DNA from 2 places in the Micromonospora lupini genome. Region 1 is predicted to be linked to the other one. Evidence: riboswitches for the same ligand, from Rfam matches in the RefSeq annotation. Region 1 holds a riboswitch; the other holds the start of a gene.
The links. Region 1 has a riboswitch for thiamine pyrophosphate ahead of OOJ91_RS14340 (ECF transporter S component). Riboswitches for the same ligand answer to the same signal wherever they lie in the genome.
Positions count from the first base shown of each region.

Region 2: another riboswitch for thiamine pyrophosphate. It lies ahead of thiE (thiamine phosphate synthase); the one in region 1 lies ahead of OOJ91_RS14340 (ECF transporter S component).

Region 1 covers NZ_JAPENL010000001.1:3,090,659-3,097,209, forward strand. Annotated here, with positions in the region: gene OOJ91_RS14330 (aminoglycoside N(3)-acetyltransferase) at 1-793, opposite strand, end outside; gene OOJ91_RS14335 (alpha/beta fold hydrolase) at 877-1,707, opposite strand; TPP riboswitch at 1,815-1,919, shown strand; gene OOJ91_RS14340 (ECF transporter S component) at 1,997-2,584, shown strand; gene OOJ91_RS14345 (ABC transporter ATP-binding protein) at 2,727-4,145, shown strand; gene OOJ91_RS14350 (energy-coupling factor transporter transmembrane component T family protein) at 4,142-4,942, shown strand; gene OOJ91_RS14355 (hypothetical protein) at 5,124-5,642, opposite strand; gene OOJ91_RS14360 (MTH1187 family thiamine-binding protein) at 5,935-6,270, shown strand; gene gndA (NADP-dependent phosphogluconate dehydrogenase) at 6,356-6,551, shown strand, end outside.
Region 2 covers NZ_JAPENL010000002.1:570,773-577,323, forward strand. Annotated here, with positions in the region: gene OOJ91_RS17440 (thiamine phosphate synthase) at 1-104, opposite strand, end outside; gene OOJ91_RS17445 (thiazole synthase) at 212-982, opposite strand; gene thiS (sulfur carrier protein ThiS) at 988-1,188, opposite strand; gene thiO (glycine oxidase ThiO) at 1,179-2,483, opposite strand; gene thiE (thiamine phosphate synthase) at 2,480-3,103, opposite strand; TPP riboswitch at 3,098-3,207, opposite strand; gene OOJ91_RS17465 (ThuA domain-containing protein) at 3,499-6,551, shown strand, end outside.

The DNA of each region.
Region 1 (6,551 bases):
TCGTCCGGTTGCGGGCCATCCACCGCTCCGCGAAGTCGACAGCCGCCCGCTGGCGTACCAACCTCCCCGTTCCGGCGCCCACCGCGCCGGAGCGCACCGCCCCGGTGGCCTCCAGGTCCCCGCCCAACGCGCCGAAGTCGCTCGCGTCGAGCCGGACGTCCTGCCACCACACCCACTCGCGGCCACCGTCGGCCGTGCGCACCGCCGCGCCCAGACGCTCGCGGACCAGCGCGGGGCGGCGGTACTCGGCCAGGTGCAGCGAGGTGTTGACGCTGTGGTCCACCCCGAGCAGCAGCACGTCGGCGTCCAGGTCGTAGAGCCGGGCCAGCGGAGACCTCTCGCCCAGCATGTCGGCCAGGCCGTGCCCGGTGACCACCTGCTCGGCCGTCGGCCCGAGCGCGGCGAACGACACGTGGGGATGCCCGCTGCGCTGCGCGGCGGGCCAGCAGCGGACCGTCTCGGCGAACACGCCCATGTGCCGGCTCGGCGTGACCGCCGGGTCGAAGCCCGGCATCTCGGCGCGGATCAGCGGCCACCAGTCCACGGGAACCGGCGGATTGCGCCACTGGGCCGGGTCACTGTTGTCGGGAGTGTGGGTGGGCACCACTATCGTTCCGTCCGGGCCGAGCGCGTCGCGCACGGCGAGCACCAGCGCCTGCGGCCCACCGCAGACGAAGCCGAGCGGGCGCATCCCGGCGTGCACCAGCAATGTCGAACCGGGGCGTACACCCAGCAGGCGCAACTGCGCGGCGATCGAGCGACGGGTGCCCAGCCCGCCGGCGGGCGTCGTCACGACGCTCGTCCGCGCGGCGCGCTTCGGCTCGGCGCTCGTCCGGCCGGCGCCGCTCCGCCCGGCACCCGCTCGCCCGGCACGGCTCAGGCCGTCCCGGCGACCCGGGCCAGGACCGCCTCGGCCAGCGCGGCGGGCGCGGCGTCCGGGATCCAGTGGCTCACCCCGGGCAGCGGTACGAAGCGGTAGTCGCCTGTGACGTTGGCGGCGCACGCCTCGGCGGCGGTCCGCCCGATGGCGATGTCCCGGTCGCTCCAGACGTAGGTGGTGGGCACCGCGACCGGACCGACGGCGGCCAGGTCGGCGCGGGACATGGCCCGGTACCAGTTCAGGGCGGCGGTGAGCGCGCCCGGCTCCCGCATCGGGTCGGCGTAACGGTTCACCCGGGAGGCGTCGCCCACCCCGCCGAGCATCCTGCGCAGCGCCGTCGCGTGCCACGCCAGCAGCACCTTCTCGGCCTTGCCCGGCTTGCGGAACAGCGCGATGTACGACGAGCGGGCCTTCTGCTCGGTGTCGGTGCCCAGCGCGTGCGCCATGGCCGCCGGGTGCGGCACGGACACCGCCGTCAACGTACGGACCCGCTCGGGGTGCGCGGCGGCCACCGCCCAGGCCACGATCGCGCCCCAGTCGTGGCCGACCAGGTGGACGGCGTCCACACCGAGCGCGTCGAGCACCGCCACCACGTCGGCGACCAGTTCGGGAATCCGGTACTTGTCCACCGCCTCCGGCCGGGCGCCCGGCGAGTAGCCGCGCTGGTCCAGCGCGTACGTGCGCAGCCCGGCGGCGTGCAGTGCCGGCACCACCTCGTCCCACTCGCCGCTGTGCTGCGGGAAGCCGTGCAGCAGGAGGACGGGGACGCCGTCGGAGGGGCCGCCGGTGCGTACCTCGAACGTGAGACCTCGCGCGTCGACCTGCATGATCGTCAGCCTACCCAGCCGCCGCCGCGCCGGTCCGGATGCGCGGGCGACCGGATGCCCTGCTGGGCCGTTACCCCTGGTCGGTGCTAGCGTCAGCGAGACAACTTCACATCCGACAGGGGAGCGCACAGCGCTGAGAGTGCGGGCACGCCCGCAGACCCTCGAACCTGATCTGGGTAATGCCAGCGCAGGGAGTTCGGTCGACCTCCAGCCGCGCCGTGAGTCCGGTGCCACCGGACGCGCGGCGTGCGTCTTCTCCTGGTTCGTTCCACTGAACTGGGAGCACAGCATGGACAACACCACAAGCCGTTGGCGCACCATCGACATCGTGGTCGCCTCGGTGATCGCGGTCGCCTTCGGCGTCATCTTCTGGGCCTGGGGCCTGGTCTGGAGCGCCACCGAGGGCGCGTTCGCCTTCTTCCCGCCGGCGCAGACCCTGATCTACGGCGTCTGGCTGCTGCCGGCCGTGGTCGGCGGCCTGGTCATCCGCAAGCCTGGCGCCGCGCTCTACTGCGAGACGGTGGCCGCTGTCGTCTCCGCGCTGCTGGGCAGCCAGTGGGCCGGCACGGTGATCCCCCAGGGCATCGTGCAGGGCCTCGGGGCCGAACTGGCCTTCGCCGCCTTCCGGTACCGGTCGTTCCGGCTGCCGACAGCCGTGCTCGCCGGTGCGCTGACCGGTCTCAGCGCGGCGCTGTTCGACTTCTTCGTCTGGAACGTCGACTACGCGCTGGGCGACTACCGCATCCCGTACGCCCTGCTCACCATCGTCAGCTCCACGATCATCGCCGGTGTGGGCGGCTGGGCCCTCACCCGAGCCCTGGCCAACACCGGCGCCCTGGACCGCTTCCCCGCAGGCCGCAACCGAGCCCTGATCTAACCCCCACCCCCAACCCCAACCCCCAACCCCACCCCCGCACCCACCCCGGTGATCAAGAGGTTTGCGTCATCGGAGGGCGGAATTCTGACGCAAACCTCTTGATCACGCGGCTGTAGGCCGGAGGGCCGGAGGGGGTGGGTGGGTGGGGGGCGGGGTTTTGTTGCGGGGGTTCGGGTGGCGGCATGCCGGGAGGCGGGCCTGGGCTCTGCGCGGGGTGGATCTGCGGGTCGAGGCCGGGGAGCGGGTTTTGCTGCTCGGGCCTTCGGGGGCCGGCAAGAGCACCCTGCTCAGCGCGCTGGCCGGGCTGCTGCCCGAGGATTCCGGCGAGCAGGAGGGCACCGTCGAGATCGACGGGCTCGACCCCCGCAAGGCGCGGGAACGGGTCGGCATCGTCTTCCAGGACCCGCAGAGCCAACTGGTGATGGCGCGCAGCGGCGACGACGTCGCGTTCGGGATGGAGAACCGGGGCGTGCCGACCGACGAGATCTGGCGCCGGGTCGACGAGGCGCTGCGGCGGGTCGGTTTCCCGTACCCCCGCGACCGCAGCACGGCCGCGCTCTCAGGCGGCGAACAGCAGCGCCTCGCCCTGGCCGGCGCGCTGGCCCTGCGGCCCGGTCTGCTGCTTCTCGACGAGCCGACCGCCAACCTCGACCCGGACGGGGCCGCCCTGGTCCGGGGCGCGGTGGCCGGCGCGCTGGACGCCGACACCACTCTGATCCTTGTCGAACACCGGGTCGCCGAGGCACTGCCGCTTGTCGACCGGGTGGTAGTCCTGGAGCCCGGCGGCGGGGTCCGCGCGGACGGTACGCCCGACGCGGTCTTCGCCGCACACGGCGCCGCCCTCGCCGCGGAAGGCGTCTGGGTGCCGGGTCACCCCGTCGCGCCCCGCACGGCCACCGCCGCCCCCGGCGACGTGCTGCTCACCGCCGACCGGCTCGGCCTGCCGTCCCGGCTGGGCCCCACCGACCTGGCGGTACGCGCCGGAGAGGCCCTCGCCGTACGCGGACCCAACGGCGCCGGCAAGTCCACCCTGGCGCTGCTGCTCGGCGGCCTGCTCAAACCGGGCACCGGCCGCGTCACCGCCTCGGTCGAATTGGCGGGGGCGGACCATCGCGCTCCCCCACACCGCTGGCGAGCGCCCGCGCTGGCCCGGCGGATCGGATCGGTCTTCCAGGACCCGGAGCACCAGTTCGTCACCGGCACCGTCTTCGACGAGCTGGCGCTCGGGCCACGCCGGACGGGTCAACCCGAGGCCGCCGTGCGGGAGACCGCCACGGCGCTGCTGGATCGTCTGGGGCTGACCCGGCTCGCGGCGGCCAACCCGTACACCCTCTCGGGCGGGGAGGCGCGGCGGCTGAGCGTGGCGACGGCCCTGGCCACGGCGCCCCGCCTGCTGATCTGCGACGAACCGACATTCGGGCAGGACCGGCGGACCTGGCGGGAACTGGTCGACCTCTTCGCCGATTTGCGGGACGCCGGGCACGGCGTGGTCACTGTCACCCACGACCTGGACTTCGTCGCCGCGGTCGCCGACCGGACCGTGACCCTGGAGCGCGGGTGATCACCCTCGAGCCGGTGGCCGCGCCCGGCGCCCCGCTGGCCCGCCGCAACCCGGTGGCGAAGGTGGCAGCCGCGCTGGTCTTCTCGTTCACACTGCTGGCGACGCTCGACCCGGTGGCGCCGGCGATCGCCATCGCTGTCGAACTCGCCGTCCTGCCACTGTTCGGCGTCCGCTACCGGGTGCTGGGCCGCCGCGCCCTGCCCCTGCTGCTCAGCGCCACAGGCATCCTGGTCACCCTTGTGCTCTTCGCCGCCGACCAGTCCGGCCGGGTCCTGCTTGACGTCGGGCCGGTGCTGGTGAGCACCGGCGTGCTGCGCACCGCTCTCGGCCTGGTGCTGCGGATCTTCGCGGTGGCCCTGCCCGGCGTGATCGTCTTCGCCACCACCGACCCGACCGACCTGGCGGACGCGCTGATCCAGAACGCGAAGGCGCCGGCACGGTTCGCCATCGGCGCGCTTGCCGCGTTCCGGCTGGTGCCGCTGCTCGGCCAGGAGTGGCAGATGATCAGCATGGCCCGGCGTGCCCGCGGCGTCGACGCCGGACGCAACCCGGTGGCGAAGCTGCGGCTGTTCACGTCGACGGCGTTCGCGCTGCTGGTCGGGGCGATCCGCCGAGGCACCCGGCTGGCCGTCGCGATGGACGCACGCGGGTTCGACGGCGACACACCCCGTACCGTCGCCCGACGCCAGCGCTTCGGGCTCGCCGACGCGCTGCTGATCGCCGGGGCGGTCGCGCTGGCCGGAGCAGCCCTGACGACGAGCGTGCTCCTCGGCACCTTCCGCCCCCTGATCGGCTGATCCTCTCCCCACCTTCACTCCTCGACACGCGCGATGATCCTCGACACGCGCGATGACCCTCGACACGCGCGATGATCCACCCCACATCGCCGACGTGGGGGCATCCCGATGCCCGGATACCCCCACGTCGCCGACCTTGAGCGGATCAACCGCCCGGCCGCCCCGGCGGTGCGGGGGTTGGTCAGCTCCGTCGGAAGGCGTAGCGGCGGGGCTGGCCGGCCCGTTGGCTCTTGCCGCCCACCGAGCGGGCTCCACCGGCCTGCGGTGGTCCGGCCTTGGGTGCCGGAGGCCGCACGGCCGCCGAGGGGTCGACCACCGGGGGCACGGCTGGCGCCGCCGGCACCTCGACCACCCCAGGCACGTCGACCACCACCGGTACGTCGACGGCCGCTCGCACCTCGACGGCGGCCGGCACGTAGACCGATCCGGACGGCTCGACCGGCAACGCCGGCAGCGAGGGCTCAACCGCCAAGGCCGGCAGGGCCGCATTCACCGGCAGGGCCGCATTCACCGGCAGGGCCGCATTCACCGGCAGGGCCGCATTCACCGGCAGGGCCGCATTCACCGGCAGGGCCGCATTCACTGGTAGGTCCAGCCCGGGCGGCCGGGCCGTGGCTGGGCCGTGGCCGGCCGTCGGGTCGGTGCCCAGCGGGTTTGGAGCGGGGATACGGGTCTTCTTCGGATTGCGCCTGGCAGGCATCCGGGCCTCCTTCGGTGCCGACCGTCCCGACGGTCCCGCGCTCCGGCGGTCGGTCGGATCGGCTGGTGACCGTCGCAGCGCGACTGTCGATTGGGGAAGGGACTGCTCACCGGGGGCCGGGCCGGGTCAACACCGCCGAACGGTGGACGGAGACGCGCGACGCCCGGGAGCGCACGGACCGCGATCGCGGGGCGGCGGGCCGGCTCGGGAAGAGGGGCGTCAGTTGCGCATGCCCGAACCCTAACCACCGCCCGATGAGACGCGCACCCGATTTTCCTGGCACGATCGGCGCATGCTGATCGCGTTCTCGATCACCCCGCTCGGCGCCGGCGACTCCGTTGGTGACCTGGTTGCCGAGGCGGTACGGGTGGTCCGCGAGTCCGGGTTGCCCAACCGGACCGACGCCATGTTCACCACTGTCGAGGGTGAGTGGGACGAGGTGATGGCGGTGGTGAAGCGGGCGGTCGACGTGGTGGCCGCGCAGGCGCCCCGGGTGAGCGTCGTCCTGAAGGCAGACGTCCGGCCCGGGGTCACCGACGCGCTCACCGCGAAGGTGGCGCGTGTGGAGGATCGACTGGCCGGTCGGGATGGGGACGCGCCGGGCGGACGGGCCGCGACCAGGCAGTGACCCGCCGTGGGACGACGTGCCCACGATGCCGCGCGCCGCGATACGGTCGCAGCAGGAAGTTCGACGGCGAGAGGTGGCGGCACGAATGGCTGAGCAGGCGACGGCGCAGATCGGCGTGACCGGGCTGGCGGTGATGGGCCGGAACGTGGCCCGCAACCTGGCCCGCAACGGCTTTACCGTGGCCGTGCACAACCGGTCCCCGGAGCGCACCCGGAGCCTCGTCGCCGAGCACGGTGACGAGGGCGCCTTCGTGCCCGGTGAGTCGATGGCCGACTTCGTGG
Region 2 (6,551 bases), on a different contig from region 1:
CGCACTCCCTGCGCCACGGCCCCTGCCACGACCCGCTCGAGCCCGCCCGCGCCGACCAGTCGGCGATCGGTAAGCACGACAACCCCCGACGGGACGGTCCCCAATGAGATCTTGCAAGGAATGGGCACCTCCAGGGGCGGTTTACCTCCAAGATCTGCCGACGACAGCGGCCCGGCCGACGGCAACGGCCCGGCCGACGGCATCGGCCCGGTCACAGGTCTGGTCTTCCCTCGTCGGGGGTGGATCCGAGGGCGTGGAAGCGGCGGGCGATCCGGCCCGCGCCGGCGGCCAGTCGGCCGGCCTCGACGGCGTACCGCATCGCCGTCGCCATCGCCACCGGGTCGGCGGCCCGGGTGACCGCGCTGGCCAGCAGGACGGCGTCGCAGCCCAGCTCCATGGCCAGGGCCGCGTCGGACGCCGTGCCGATGCCGGCGTCCAGGATCACGGGCACGTCCACGCTCTGGCGGATCAGTCGGATGTGGTGCGGGTTGCCGATGCCGAGCCCCGAGCCGATCGGTGCGCCGGCGGGCATCACCGCGGCGCAACCCACGTCGGCGAGGCGACGGGCGAGCACCGGGTCGTCACTCGTGTACGGCAGAACCGTGAAGCCGTCGGCGACCAGCTCCTCGGCGGCGCGGAGCAGTTCCACGCCGTCGGGCAGCAGTGTCCGTTCGTCGCCGATCACCTCCAGCTTGACCCAGTCGGTGTCGAACGCGTCGCGCGCCAGCCGGGCCACCTTCACCGCCTCGGTGGCGGTGTGGCAGCCGGCGGTGTTCGGCAGCAGCCGTACCCCGCAGCGGTCCAGCAGGTCGAGCAACCCTCCGGTGGTGCCCGGGGCGGTGTCCACCCGGCGCAGCGCCAGCGTGACCAGCTCGGTGCCGGACGCCCGGATCGCCTGTTCCAGCACGTGCAGGTTCGCGGCGCCGCCGGTGCCGAGGATCAGCCGCGACGTGAAGGCCACCCCACCCAGGTCGAACGACATGCCCCTCACCCGCCCTGCGCGGCGGTGAGCACCTCGACGCGGTCGCCGTCGCGCAGCACGGTGGCCGGCCAGCCGGCCCGGGGCACCACCTCGCCGTTGACCGCGACCGCGACGCCACGCTGGTGCGGGGCGACGTCGCGGACCACGTCGGCCACCGAAACGCCGCCGGGGACGCTGCGTCCGGTCCCGTTCACAGTCAACTCCACAGGTCCTCCTCGGTCGTCGGTCCAGGTCCGCTCGCCTCGCCCGCGCCGGGCCGTACCGCGTCGTCAATCCCCGCCGACGACGCGACGGCGTACCGGCGTCCGCCCAGGTCGCCCGCGCCTGGCCGTGCCGCGTCACCCGGCTGGGCCGGTGGCGTGTCGGTGAACCGGTCGGCGCCGGGCCGGGCCGCGTCACCGGGCCCGGTCGATGGCGCGACTGGAAACCGGTCCGCGCCGAAGGGTGCGAGCAGCGGGTCGGGCACGCCGGTGAGCACCAGGTCGGCGATCAGGTCGGCGGTGATCGGGGTGAGCACGATGCCGTGCCTGTGGTGCCCGGTGGCGGCCAGGACGTCCGGCCGACCGGGCAGCGGCCCGAGGATCGGCGCGTTGTCCGGGGTGCCGGGCCGCAGACCGGCGACCGCCTCGACCAGGTAGTACTCGGTCAGCTCGGGCAGCAGGTCGACACCGGCGCGTAGCAGCCGCTGCACCGCGCCGGCGGTGACAGTGGTGTCGGAGCGCTCCTCGACAGTCGCGCCGAGCACGACCTCGCCGTCGGCGCGGGGCACCAGGTAGACGTGCTCGCCGTCGGCGTACCCCCGGATCACGTGCCGGAAGCCCGGCGCGACGCCGCCGGGCGCGCGCAGCCGCAGGATCTGGCCCTTCACCGGCCGCACGGGCAGGCCGGTGAGGGCGGCGGCCCCGCAGCCGGCGGCGACGACCGTGACCTGGGCGTGCACGTCGGACAGTCGTCGGACCGGCCGCGGCACGAACGCCGCGCCGGCCCGCTGTGCGGCCGTGCGCAGCGCCGGCACCAGCAGCCGGGGGTCGACCTGGTGGTCGGTGGGCGCGACCGCGCCGCCGCGCACCCGAGGGGCGAGCGCCGGTTCGCGGTCGCGCAGCTCGCTGGGGCGCAGCGGCGTCACAGGCAGACCCAACCCCTGTTGGTACGCCCACAGCCGGCGTGCCTCGGCCAGGTCGTCGCCTGTCAGCCCGACCATCAGGGTGCCCTCGGTCCGGTAGCCGATCTCGGTGCCGCTCGCCTCGGTCAACCCGGCGGCGAACCCGGGCCAGCGGGCGGCGGACGCCACCAGCAGCTCGGTCAGCCGCCGCTCACCGAAGTACGCCTCGGCGACCGGGGAGAGCATTCCGGCGGCGACTGCCGACGCCCCCGACCCGGGGGCCCGGTCGTGCACCGCCACCCGTAGTCCGCGCGTGGCGCAGCGCCAGGCGATGGCCAGCCCGATCGGCCCCGCGCCCACCACCGCCACGTCCACGGCAGGGGCGGCCGAACCCGTCACGCCAGGGCCCGGAGCAGCTCGGCGGTGGCGCCGGCCGGGTCGGCGGCGGCGGAGAGCGCACCGACAACCGCCACCCCGTACGCCCCGGCGGCCCGCAGCGCCGGCACCCGGGCGGCGGTCACTCCGCCGATCGCGATGACCGGCACGTCGACGGCGTCGGCGACGGCACGGACGCCGGCGGGCCCGATGGGGTCCGGCAGGCCGTTCTTCGTGCTGGTGGCGTGGCACGGGCCGACGCCCAGATAGCTGGCCCCGGCGGTGACGGCCGCGACCGCCGTCCGCGGCGCGCGTGCGGTCGCGCCGAGCACGCCTGTCGGGCCGAGCACGTGCCGGGCGGCGGCGACCGGCAGGTCGTCGGCCCCGACGTGCCCACCCGCGGCGCCCACCGCGAGTGCCACGTGCAGCCTGTCGTTGACCAGGCAGGTCGCTCCGTACGGGGCGCAGAGCGCCAGCACCCGGCCGGCCAGGTCGTACGCCTCGCGGTCGGTCGCGGAGTCCTCCACCCGGACCTGCACGACGAGGTCGGCGCGGGCCGTCGCGAGGGCGGCCCGGACCACTGTGAGCGGGTCGTGCCCGGGTCGGGTGTCGGTGATCAGATGCAGTCGTCCAAGGGACGGCACGGCAACGCTCCTCCCTGCGCCGGCATTACCCGGATCAGGTTCGACGGTCGGGGGCTGTCAGCCCCCCTCTCAGCCCGGTACACCGGGCTCCCGTGGGTTACTTGCGTGTCACCGTACGACAGTTCCGCGGGTCTGCCAAGGGAGGGGTCGTCGGCCGACTCGGCCACATCGACTGGGTACTTTCTCCGGTCCTGTTCGGAATGTCGCCCGCCGTTGCAGAACCGTTACCCGCCGGCATCTTGCCCGACATCGATACACCAGAATTAATTTGTTCAGCGATTCGACAAAATGCCGGCGTGGACGCCCTGGCACGGTGTCCCCGACCGGCTCCATCCGGGACGGTCTTCGGCGAGCCGGCCCCCGCGATTCCTGTCCACCGCGACATTGGAGGCGGCGTGTCCCGTTCTCGTCGTGCCCGTTTACCACTCACCGCTACCCTGCTGTCCCTGGCGCTCGCCTCGACGACCCTGCTCGGGTCGCCGGCGCAGGCGGCGCCGGCCGGAGCGCAGATCCCCGCGCGAGACGTGCCTGTCGCGGCTCCGCTCTCCCAGGTGGCGCCGAAGGCGCCAAAGGCCGCAGCGGCCGACCCCTACTCCGTCCTGGTCTTCTCGAAGACCGCAGGCTTCCGGCACGACGCCATCCCCACAGGCATCGCCGCCATCCAGCAACTCGGCGCGGCCAACGGATTCACTGTGGACACCACCGAGGACGGCGCCGCGTTCAACGACGCCAACCTCGCCAAGTACAAGGCCGTGATCTGGCTCTCCACCACAGGTGACGTCCTCGACGCCGACCAGCAGGCGGCCTTCGAGCGGTACGTGAAGGCCGGCGGCGGTTACGCAGGCGTCCACGCCGCCTCGGACACCGAGTACAGCTGGGCCTGGTACGGCGACCTGGTCGGCGCGTACTTCGCCAACCACCCGCAGAACCAGCAGGCCACCGTCAAGGTGGAGGACCACGCCCACCCGTCCACCGCCGAACTGCCGGACCGCTGGTCCCGGTTCGACGAGTGGTACAACTTCCAGACCAACCCCCGGCCGGACGTGCACGTGCTGGCCAGCCTGGACGAGAAGAGCTACACCCCGGGCGCCGGCGCGATGGGCGCCGACCACCCGACCGCGTGGTGCCAGGACTTCGACGGTGGTCGTTCCTGGTACACGGGCGGCGGGCACACCCGCGAGTCGTACGCCGAGCCCGAGTTCCTCAAGCACCTGCTCGGCGGCATCCAGACGGCGGCCGGCGTGGTCGACGCCGACTGCGGCGCCTCGAAGACCTCAAGCTTCGAGAAGATCACCCTGGACAGCAACACCAGTAATCCGATGGAGCTGGACATCGCGCCCGACGGCCGGGTCTTCTACATCGAGCGCGACGGCCGGGTGCAGATCATCAAGCCGGACACCGGCAGCACCGTCACCGCCGTCGACCTGGACGTCTTCACCGGCAACGAGGACGGCCTCATCGGCATCCGGCTCGACCCGGACTTCGCCACCAACAAGTGGGTGTATCTCTACTACGCCCCGAACGACGGCGTCACGCGCAACCTGCTGTCCCGGTTCACGGTGACCGGCGACACCATCGACCCGGCGAGCGAGAAGCAGGTGCTGCGGGTCGACACCCAGCGCAACACCTGCTGCCACGCGGGCGGCAGCATGACCTTCGACAGCGCCGGCAACCTGTACCTGGCCACCGGCGACAACACCAACCCGTTCGAGTCGAACGCGTACGCGCCGCTCGACGAGCGGCCGGGCCGTCAGGACTACGACTCGCAGCGCAGCGCCGCCAACACGAACGACCTGCGCGGCAAGGTGATCCGGATCCACCCGGAGGACGACGGGACGTACACCGTTCCGACGGGCAACCTCTTCGCGCCGGGCACCGAGAAGACCCGTCCCGAGATCTACGCGATGGGCTTCCGCAACCCGTTCCGGATCGGCACCGACCCGAAGACCGACACCCTGTACGTCGGGGACTACGGGCCGGACGCCAACGCGAACAACCCGGACCGGGGCCCCCGGGGCCTGGTCGAGTGGAACGTCGTGACCCCCGGCAACTACGGCTGGCCGTACTGCACCGGGACGAACGAGGCGTACAACGACTACACGTTCCCGTCCGGCCCGAGCGGCCCGAAGTTCGACTGCGCCGCGCCGGTGAACAACTCGCCCAACAACACGGGCCTGACCAACCTCCCGCCGGTCGTCCCGGCCACCGTCGACTACGGCTACGCCGGTGACGCGCGGTACCCGGAGATCGGTGGCGGTGGCGCCCCGATGGGCGGCCCGGCCTACAGGTACGACGCCAACCTCAACTCCCCCCGCAAGTGGCCGGCCTACTACGACGGCAAGGCGCTGCTGGGCGAGTGGAACCAGAACAAGATGTACACGATGCAGATGACCGCCGACGGCAAGTCGTTGGTGGACATCAACCAGCTGCTCACCGGCATGAAGATGGTCCGGCCGATGGACTTCGAGTTCGGTCCGGACGGCGCGCTCTACCTGATCGAGTGGGGCACCGGGTTCGGCGGCAACAACGACGACTCGGGCATCTACCGGATCGACTACACCGCAGGTGACCGCGCACCGATCGCCGCGGCGTCCGCCAACCCGACCTCGGGCCCGGCGCCGCTGGCTGTCACCTTCTCCAGCGCCGGCTCCCGGGATCCGGACGGCGGCGCGCTCACCTACGCGTGGACCTTCGGCGACGGGCAGACCTCCACCGAGGCCAACCCGACGCACACGTACGCCACGGCGGGCAACTACACAGCCCAGCTCACCGTGACCAACCCGAAGGGCCGTACCGCGGTGGCCAACGTGCCGGTCACCGTGGGCAACACCGCACCGACGGTGAGCATCGAGTTCCCGCCGGACGGTGGCTTCTTCAACTGGGGTGACCAGGTCCGCTACACGGTCAAGGTGACCGACCCCGAGGACGGGCAGATCGACTGCGACCGGGTGAACCTCCAGGTGCTGCTCGGTCACGACGAGCACGCCCACCCGCTGGAGCAGCACACCGGCTGCACCGGCACGGTCCAGACGTCGCTCGCCTCCGGGCACGGCGCCGAGGCGAACGTCTTCGCGGTCTTCGAGGCCACCTACACCGACGATGGTGGTGCCGGCGGCGCGGGCGCGCTCACCGGCCGGGACATCGAGATCCTGCAGCCCAAGCAGAAGCAGGCCGAGTACTTCACGGCCACCGGACGAGTGCCTGGCGGCACCGGCGGCGGAGACGCCGGCGTGCAGCGGGAGGCCGGCGCCGACACCGCCGGTGGCGGCCAGAGCATCGCGTTCATCGAGGACGGCGACTGGTGGTCGGTCGTCCCGGCGGACCTGACGAACATCACCGAGATCCGGTTCCGGGCCGCCTCGGCCGCCGCCGGCGGTCGGATCGAGGTCCACGCGGGCGCCGTCGACGGACCGGTCGTGGCCACGGCCACAGTTCCGACGACAGGCGC